2 linked regions of the Thermobifida alba genome follow. The protein of the gene in region 1 interacts with the protein of each later gene in a pairwise test. Links are inferred from orthologs where the notes say so. Each region holds a gene or a part of one and is shown on either strand. Other genes may lie near its edges.

Region 1 (4,994 bases):
GCGGAGGCGCGCAACATCGAGCTGTGGCCGCTCGCCCAGCGCCTGGGCGGCCTCGACCTGGTCGTGGTGGGGGCCAACGACCCCGAGGCGATGGTCCGCCACAGCGAGGAGTGCCGGGTGCGCGGGCTGAGCTTCGCCGCCGACCCCTCCCAGCAGCTCGCCCGCATGGAGGGGCCCCAGGTGCGCTCCCTCGTCGAGGGCGCCGAGTACCTGTTCGCCAACGAGTACGAGAAGGCGCTGACCGAGCAGAAGACCGGCTGGAGCGACGCGGAGCTGCTCACCCGGGTGCGGACCCGGGTGACCACCCTGGGCGCCAAGGGGGTGCGCGTCGACCGCGCCGGGGAGCCCAGCCTGCACGTGCCCGCGGCCCACGTCTCCGAGGCGGTCGACCCCACCGGCGCGGGCGACGCCTTCCGCGCCGGGTTCCTCGCGGCCGTCTCCTGGGGCCTGGACCCGGACCGCTGCGCCCAGGTCGGCAACGCCGCGGCCGCGCACTGCCTGGAGGTGAGCGGGCCGCAGGAGTACCGCATGACCCCCCAGAGCCTCCTGGACCGGCTGGCCCGCTCCTACGGCGACGACGCGGCCGCCGAGGTCGCCGACCGCATGCCCGGTTGAGCCCCGCCGCCCCGCACGGTCGCGGGGACGGGCGGTTCGGTGGTCGGGGCAGTGGCCGGACCCGCGTAGAGTAGATGACCGACCCTCGTGTCCGGGCATCTCGCCGTCGACCTGTTCTGGTCCGCGCGCTCGGCATGAACCGGCCCGGGCGCTGAGACGCGTGCCGGGAACATCGCCAAGGCCGCCGCGTGCGGGGTCACCGCGGCGGTGGGGAACAGACCCGTCCCGTGGCGGACGGGCTGGGCCGTCCCACGACGCCTCCCAGAACCAGGCGAGCCTTACCTGGGATTCCCGCCTTTTCCGAGAACCGAAAACGGAGGACTCGAATGCGCTACACCGGACCCAAGGTGCGGTTGTCCCGGCGCGCTGGCACCCCCCTGACCCGTAAGGCGGTCAGGTACTTCGAGAAGCGCCCCTACCCGCCCGGTGAGCACGGCCGCCGGGTGCGCCGCTCCACCAGCGACTACGCCGTCCGCCAGGCCGAGAAGCAGAAGCTGCGCTGGTACTACGACCTGTCGGAGAAGCAGCTGGCCCGCGTCTACGAGAACGCCAAGAAGCGTGCGGGCCGTACCGGTGAGGAGATGATCGCCGAGCTGGAGCTGCGCCTGGCCACGGTGGTGCTGCGCGCGGGCTTCGCCGCCTCGATCTACGCGGCCCGCCAGTTCATCACCCACGGGCACATCACCGTGGACGGCAAGAAGGTGGACATCCCGTCCTACCAGGTCAAGCCGGGCCAGATCATCGGTGTGCGGGAGAAGTCGCGCACCATGGTCCCGTTTGTGGAGGCCGCCGAGGGCGTGCACGCCGACGAGAAGATCGCCGGCTACCTCGCCGTCAGCCACAAGGACCTGCGGATCGCCGTGGTGGACCGGCCCAAGCGCGAGCAGGTTCCGGTGCCCTTCGACGAGCAGCTCGTCGTCGAGTACTACGCCCGCTGACCCGCGTCGGCTGCCAGGGCCGCACGCCTCCCCGGGAGGTGTGCGGCCCTCGCCGTCGCGGGGGACCGCGCGTGCCGGTCAGTACATGCGCTGCACGTGGAAGGCGCTGCCCCGGCTGAGCGGGACCTCCGCGACGAAGGTGTGCCGCTTCATCCGGCACCACGCCGGGATGTCGGTGCGCGCCGCCGGATCGTCGGCCGTCACCGCGATCACCGCTCCGATCGGCACCTCCCGCAGGCGTCCGGCGAGCATGATGATCGGCACGGGGCACTTGCGGCCGATCGCGTCGATGGTCAGCACAGGCTGCTCCAGCACCGCGAGTCTCCTTGTCCGAGGGTGGTGTGTCCTAATCTTTACCCCGGCAGGCGGCTAAAAGGCACCCGGTGAGACGGCTCGTGAGCACGGCGATAACCTCGCCTTAGCCAGTCCTGCGGTTTCAGGGGCTGCCGAGGTTACGGTCAGGGCTGCGCCCTCACAACGGACGTTGTGCAACACGCTGACCAGCGGTCCCCGGAGACGGGCGCTGGGGCGTTCGCGATAATGTTTCCGCTTGACAGGCTTTTGAGACATAGGACCCGCCCGCACACACACGGTGCGGCATCACCGCTGGGAAGGCAATCCGTGAGTCCGACCCGCCATAGGAATCGGCGCCACGCGCTGCGCCGATGGGCACCACGCGGCGCCATGCTCGCCGCGCTGGCTGTGGCCGCGACCGGCTGCGCGTCGAACGAGTTCACTCGTCTGGGGCTGCCGGAGCCGATCACCGAGCAGGCAGAGCGTGTCCTCACGCTCTGGCAGGGCTCGTGGGTGGCGGCGTTCGCGGTCGGCATCCTCGTCTGGGGGCTGATCATCTGGTCGGTGATCGCCCACCGCAAGCGCTCCGAGCAGCTTCCGCCTCAGGTGCGCTACAACATGCCCATCGAGGCGCTCTACACCGTTCTGCCCGTCATTGTCGTCTCGGTGCTGTTCTACTTCACCGCCCGGGACCAGACCTACCTGATGGAGACCGACGAGCCCGCCGACGTCTACGTCGACGTGAACGCGTTCCAGTGGAGCTGGCAGTTCACGTACGAGGAGGAGCTGGACGTCAACGGCAACCCGGTCTCCGTCGCCGGTGTCCCGTCCACCAGCAAGGACGAGCTGCCGGTCCTGGTCCTGCCGAGCGACAGCGTCGTGCACTTCGACCTGGACGCCCCGGACGTCATCCACTCGTTCTGGATCCCCGCGTTCGCGTTCAAGATGGACGCCATCCCGGGCCACCCCAACGAGTTCCAGGTCAAGATCAAGCCCGGCGTCGAGGGCGACTACGAGGGCCGCTGCGCGGAGCTGTGCGGTTACGACCACTCCCGCATGCTCTTCACCCTCCGGGTGGTCACCCCCGAGGAGTACCAGGCCTGGATCGAGGAGCAGAAGGCCAACCCCCAGGAGCTGCCCGCGGTCCCCGACGTGCAGGAGGAGGCTCCCGCTCCTGACCCGGGCCTGGACACGGCCACCCAGGAATCCGCAGACCAGGACTCCTCCGACACCGCGGCCACGGCTGAGGACGACGCCGCGGCCACGGCCGAAGAAGAGGATGATCAGTAGATGACGACGACGGCTGATACTCCGACGACGACCGTCCGGGCGTCCGCCGCAGCGCGGCGGCCCGCTCCGGGCTCGAAGATCGTCAACCTGGTGACGTCGACCGACCACAAGGTCATCGGGTACATGTACCTGATCACCTCGTTCGTGTTCTTCATCGTCGCCGGCATCATGGCGCTGCTGATCCGGGCCGAGCTGATGTTCCCCGGCATGCAGCTGATGAACAACGAGACCTACAACCAGCTGTTCACCATGCACGGCACGGTGATGCTGCTGCTGTTCGCGACGCCGCTGTTCGTCGGGTTCGCGAACGCGCTGGTGCCGCTGCAGATCGGCGCGCCCGACGTGGCCTTCCCCCGGCTCAACCAGTTCGGGTACTACCTGTTCCTGTTCGGCGGTCTGATCGTGCTGGCCGGGTTCTTCACCCCCGGCGGCGCGGCGAGCTTCGGCTGGTTCGCCTACGTGCCGCTGTCGGACGCGGTGCGCTCCCCCGGCCTCGGCGGCGACCTGTGGATCATGGGCCTGGCCATCAGCGGCCTGAGCACCATCCTCGGCGCGGTGAACTTCCTCACCACGATCCTGTGCATGCGCGCGCCCGGCATGACCATGTTCCGCATGCCGATCTTCACCTGGAACGTGGCGCTGACCAGCGTCCTGGTGCTGATCGCCTTCCCGGTGCTCACCGGCTCCTTCGCCGGCCTGGCCGCCGACCGCATCGTCGGTGCGCAGGTCTTCAACCCCGAGCACGGCGGCGCGATCCTCTACCAGCACCTGTTCTGGTTCTTCGGCCACCCGGAGGTCTACATCATCGCGCTGCCGTTCTTCGGCATCGCCACCGAGATCCTGCCGGTGTTCAGCCGCAAGCCGATCTTCGGCTACAAGAGCCTCATCGGCGCCACCGTGGCCATCACGGGGCTGTCGATCACGGTGTGGGCGCACCACATGTTCCCCACCGGCGCGGTGCTGCTGCCGTTCTTCTCCTTCATGTCGTTCCTCATCGCGGTGCCCACCGGCGTGAAGTTCTTCAACTGGATCGGCACCATGTGGCGCGGCCAGCTCACCTTCGAGTCCCCGATGCTGTTCACCATCGGCTTCATGGTGACCTTCCTGTTCGGCGGACTCACCGGAGTGCTCCTGGCCTCCCCGCCGCTGGACTTCCACGTCACCGACACCTACTTCGTGGTGGCCCACTTCCACTACGTGGTGTTCGGCACCGTGGTGTTCGCGATGTTCGCGGGCTTCTACTTCTGGTGGCCCAAGTTCACCGGGAAGATGCTCGACGAGACGCTGGCCAAGTGGCACTTCTGGACGCTGTTCTTCGGCTTCCACGGCACCTTCCTGGTGCAGCACTGGCTGGGCGCGGAGGGCATGCCGCGGCGCTACGCCGACTACCTGCCCAGCGACGGGTTCACGGTGCTCAACCAGATCTCCACGATCGGCTCGTTCGTCCTGGGCGCCTCCACGCTGTTCTTCCTCTACAACGTCTGGGTGACCCACAAGAAGGCGCCGAAGGTCACCGTGGACGACCCGTGGGGCTACGGCTGCTCCCTGGAGTGGGCGACCTCGTGTCCGCCGCCGCGGCACAACTTCACCTCGCTGCCGCGCATCCGCAGCGAGCGCCCCGCGTTCGACCTGAACCACCCCTACGCGGCGGCTCCCGGAGTCGTCCCGGTGGACACGAAGTAGAAGGAGAGCACCATGCGAGTTCAGGCACTCCTGTTCATGGGCGTCTCCAGCTTCTTCGGAGCGATCGCGGTCATCTACGCCCTGGCGAGCTGGTACCTCACCGGCCAGGTGGAGTGGACCGGCACGGTCACGCTGCTCATCGCGATCGGCTTCGGCTGGATGGTCGGCTTCTGG
Region 2 (4,298 bases), 4.3 Mb from region 1 along the record:
CCTCGGGGAGGAGTTCGGACAGCAGGTGCAGCGCGGTGGTACGCCGACCAGTTCCGGGAGGGGCGACCAGCACCAGGACCCCGTGAGCAGCCAGGAGTTCGGGAAGGTCGTCCCAGTTCTCGGTGGAGCGGGGCGCCACGTAGAGGCCCTCGCGGATCGGGGCCAACGCGGTGTCCGAGATCTCCGTGACAGGAAGAAAACCCTGGTCGAAGATGTACTGCCTGATCTCCTGATTGATACCCAGGATGTTGTTGTCTCCCCGGGCGTAGACCGTTGGGTGGTCGTGAACGCCGCTGGGATTAGCGGGGGACGGGGTGAGGTCGTCGCTCATCAGTGGCCTCCACCGTGGATGGTCTGGTTGTAGCCCACGAAGTTGCGGTCGCCGCGGCTCGCGACGATGCCCCCCGCCGATGGCGCCTGCTGTGGTCCTTCCGGGGGAGACACTTTCTGCCCCCGGTCTTCTTGGGAAGGAGAGCCGGAGAGCAGCAGTCCGCGGTCGACCAGGTTCCAGTCGATGCCCGGAATGTGGACCCAGGCGGGTTTCTCGAAGGTCTTGACCCGGACCAGATGCCGGGTGAACTCCTCCGCGCTCACACCGCCCGTGGCCCGGCCGCTGGAGAACACGTCCTCGTACACCCGGTCGGAGACGATCATGGCCAAAGGGGTGCGCCGCGGGGTGGCACGGGCCAGGAGGCGGCGGAGGCCGTCATCATCCAGGAGACGGTGGGTCTCCACCATCGGCACGCCGAGGCCGTCGTCCGGCAGCGGGCCGATGTGGAGGCTCACTCTCAGCTGGAAGGATTTCCCGTCGGGACGCGGGTGCTCGCGGAGCAGGGCGCACAGTGCCTCCGGGAAGCAACCGACCAGTGCGGGCAGGTACTCGGGGTCGAGCCCCGCCACGTACCCGTCACCGGTGTGCTGGCCGAAGTAGTGCTTTTCCCAGGAGGAACTGAGGCCGATGGCGGACATGGCCTGGGCGAGCAGGCCCCGGATACTCTCGTTGACCCGCTGCATGCCGGCACTGTCCAGGGAACTGAAGTCGCGGGCGTCCACCGCGACCACGGCGCGGTAGGGCGGCAGTTTCTCCCAGTGGGGAATACTCACGTCTTCCTCCAAACCGTTCTGTTGGGTGAAAAGAGGGTCTCCCGGATCTGTTGGCGGGACCGTCGAATTCTGGACCCTGTCGAGTGGGTCGGATCACACCACGGGGTCAGTCGGAGGAATAACGCTGGAGAGCGCTTCGGTTCAGTACCTCTATCCGTTTCCTGCCGCACCTGATGAGCCCGAGGGACTGGAGCCGGTGGAGGGTGTCGATGGCCGTGGCCCTGCTCATCCTCACCATGAGTCCGAGTTCTTCGCGGCTCATGCCGATGTGGATGACCACGTTGGCACCCTGCGGTTCTCCCACCTCGTCAGCCAGGTGGCCGAGCAGACGGGCCATGCGTACGTCGGGTGTGTGACACAGCAGGTTGCTCAGGTGCTCTTCGCGCTGCAGGAAACGGGCCACGGACAGGCGGTAGATGTCGGTGTGCAGTTTGCAGCGCTCGGCGAAGGAGCGGAACGTTGGTGCGGGAATGGCATGGCCGACGCACCTGGTGGTGGTCCACGCCGTTGCGCTGCGAGGTTGTTCGAGGAGCACTCCGGTCTCACCGAAGAGGTCGCCGGGGCCGCGTAGAGCCAGAGGAACCTGTCGGCCATCGTCGGTGTCTTCAGTGATCTTGACGGTTCCTTCGGTCAGGGCCAGGACGAAGGTGGGCGGCTCTCCCTGGAGCATGAGTGGGGAATCGGCCCTGAACACGCGACGTGTGCCGATGCGGAGCAGTTCATCCCAGGTTTCAGGGGGGATCAATTGGCGCAGCTTCATGGATGCCGGATCTCCGGGACGACGAGGAAATTACAGAAGATTCTGCCAGGGCGGGCCGACAAACATGGTGAATTCGGATGGAGTTCCAGATTTCGCCTGAGGAGAAAAACCGGTTTTCGGTTGTCAAATTGACTTCAGGTGTGCCGTCATCGGCCCTTCAGAGCACTCGTCGGGGCTCGTCAGGACATCGGTGTGGTGGCACGGGGAAGCCGAACGCGTTGCGATCGCAGCGGTACGCCGGGGAGGGGAGGCCGGAAACCTGGTCGAACGGAACAGCCCGCGGGGTCTGCCGTCCGCCATGAGGTCGAAAACCCCCCGTCCGGCTCTCGGCCGTATCCTGGAGAAGTCATGGTTTATCTCGACCACGCCGCCACGACTCCGGTGCGTCCCGAGGTGCTCGCGGACCTGACGGACGGGTTCGGCGTTCTCGGAAACGCGTCCTCCCTGCACGGAGCCGGGCGGCAGGCCCGGCGGGTGGTGGAGGAGGCCCGCGAGACCCTCGCCGACGCCCTGGGCTGCACCCCGCACGAGGTGGTGTTCACCAGCGGCGGCACCGAGGCCGACAACCTCGCGGTCAAGGGCCTGTACTGGGCGCGGCACGCCCGGGACCCGGCGCGGCGGCGCATCCTGGTCAGCGCGGTTGAGCACCACGCCGTCCTCGACCCGGCCCACTGGATGGCCGACCACCAGGGCGCGCTCGTCGAGGAGCTGCCCGTGGACGCCTGCGGGCGGCTCTCCCCCGAGACGCTGCGCGCGGCGATCGAACGCGACCCCGCGAGCGTCGCGCTGGTCTCGGTGATGTGGGCCAACAACGAGGTCGGCACCGTCCAGCCGGTCGCGGAACTCGCCGCGGTCGCCGCCGAGCACGGCATCTGGTTCCACACCGACGCGGTGCAGGCGGTGGGCGTCGAAGAGGTCGACTTCGCCGCCAGCGGGGTGTCGGCGCTCACTGTCACCGGGCACAAACTGGGCGGACCGGTCGGCGTGGGGGCGCTGCTGCTGGCCCGCGGCGTCGACCCGGTGCCGGTGCTGCACGGCGGCGGCCAGGAACGCGACGTCCGCTCCGGGACGCTGACCACCCCGCTGCTGCGCGGTTTCGCCACCGCGGTGCGCCTGGCGGTCGCCGAACGCGCCGAGCACGCGGCCCAGTTGGCGGCACTGCGCGACGAACTGGTCGACGCGGTGCGCGCGGCGGTCCCCGACGTCCGGGTCAACGGCCACCCCGCCGAGCGCCTGGCGGGCATCGCCAACCTCGGCTTCCCCGGCTGCGAGGGCGACGCCCTGCTCATGCTGCTGGACGCCCAGGGCATCTGCTGCTCCACCGGTTCGGCCTGCTCGGCGGGGGTCTCCCAAGCCAGCCACGTGCTGCTGGCGATGGGCGCCGATCCCGACACCGCGCGGGAGGCGCTGCGCTTCTCCCTGGGCCGCGGCTCCACCTCCGCCGACGTCAAGGCCCTGGCGGAGGCCATCGGCCCGGCCGTGGCACGGGCGCGGGAGGCCCGCGCCCGCCGCCGGAGCTGACCGGCCACGACCCTGGTCCCGACGTCATCGGGAGGGCCGGAAACGGCTCCGGGGACCGGACCGCCGGCGGCGCGGCGCCCCGGCGGGGCTCAGCGCCCCAACTGCTTGCGGATGGGCTTGAGGATCTGGTCGATGGTGCGCCACTCGGGGTCCAGCGCGCTGGTGACGAACACCCGGCCCTCCGACCAGCCCCGGGCGGCCTTCTCGAACTCGGGCAGGATGCCCGACTCCGGGTCCAGGTAGAAGTGGAGGACCCGCTGGCCGCCGACCGTCTGCACGGCGAACAGCGCGCCGTTGGAGCCGAGCATCTCGCGCAGCCCGAGGGCGTAGGCCTCCAGCGCCGAGGCCGACGCCCCGGTGGGCAGGCGGTCCTCGTCGGTCTCCGCGTAGGAGACCATGACCTGCGCGTACAGGGTGAGCGCGGGGTAGTCGCGGCGGTGCAGCGGATAGCGCGCCGACAACTGCAGCGCCCCCCGCAGCGGAATCCGGCCCTGCAGGGTCACCCAGCCGCCTCCGCCGCCCATCCCGGACAGCTGCCGCACCACCGAGGGCATCGAGGTCGGCGGCAGCGGGTCCAGCGGTTTCTCCACCAGCGGGTGCACCGAGCCGATCCAGCGCACCAGGTCGTCCTCGCCCACGGCCAGCAGCACCACGTGCTCGGCGACCTCGCGCCGGGTCTCCTCCGGCAGGAACATGAAGTCCGGGTGGTAGACCCCGACCTCGATCTGTCCGCTGGAGTGGTCCACGCGCAGCGACACCGACGTGTGCGCCAGGTCGAGTTCGTGGTCGTCCCAGGTCGTCGCCCGGGTGAGCTGGGCGTGGTCGGCGGGACGCGCGGGGAAGAACGCCCAGTCGGCGTCCTCGGGGGCGGCGCGGTACCAGCGCTCGGCCAGGACGCGGGCCTCGTCGTCGG

What was found.
Region 2: the proteins of FOF52_RS01830 (region 1) and FOF52_RS21035 interact in binary tests that used the Escherichia coli proteins (3 or more experiments, as listed by UniProt). The link is inferred for Thermobifida alba from one-to-one orthologs.

What each region holds. Positions count from the first base shown.
Region 1 is NZ_CP051627.1:403,716-408,709, forward strand. The notes cover bases 251-2,952. They hold FOF52_RS01830 (sulfurtransferase TusA family protein), read right to left. Parts: upstream 1,869-2,952; coding sequence 1,632-1,868; downstream 251-1,631. Other genes in these bases: FOF52_RS01820 (carbohydrate kinase family protein), read left to right, coding at 251-615; rpsD (30S ribosomal protein S4), read left to right, coding at 942-1,553; ctaC (aa3-type cytochrome oxidase subunit II), read left to right, coding at 2,238-2,952. Outside these bases: more of FOF52_RS01820, read left to right, coding at 1-250; more of ctaC, read left to right, coding at 2,953-3,137; FOF52_RS21845 (hypothetical protein), read right to left, coding at 3,131-3,253; ctaD (aa3-type cytochrome oxidase subunit I), read left to right, coding at 3,228-4,820; FOF52_RS01845 (cytochrome c oxidase subunit 4), read left to right, coding at 4,833-4,994. UniProt on the Escherichia coli protein: Sulfur carrier protein involved in sulfur trafficking in the cell. Part of a sulfur-relay system required for 2-thiolation during synthesis of 2-thiouridine of the modified wobble base 5-methylaminomethyl-2-thiouridine (mnm(5)s(2)U) in tRNA.
Region 2 is NZ_CP051627.1:4,697,657-4,701,954, forward strand. The notes cover bases 1,347-4,298. They hold FOF52_RS21035 (cysteine desulfurase family protein), read left to right. Parts: upstream 1,347-2,212; coding sequence 2,213-3,385; downstream 3,386-4,298. Other genes in these bases: FOF52_RS21030 (Crp/Fnr family transcriptional regulator), read right to left, coding at 1,347-1,864; FOF52_RS21040 (DUF695 domain-containing protein), read right to left, coding at 3,475-4,298. Outside these bases: FOF52_RS21020 (hypothetical protein), read right to left, coding at 1-331; FOF52_RS21025 (hypothetical protein), read right to left, coding at 331-1,104; more of FOF52_RS21030, read right to left, coding at 1,211-1,346. UniProt on the Escherichia coli protein: Master enzyme that delivers sulfur to a number of partners involved in Fe-S cluster assembly, tRNA modification or cofactor biosynthesis. Catalyzes the removal of elemental sulfur from cysteine to produce alanine.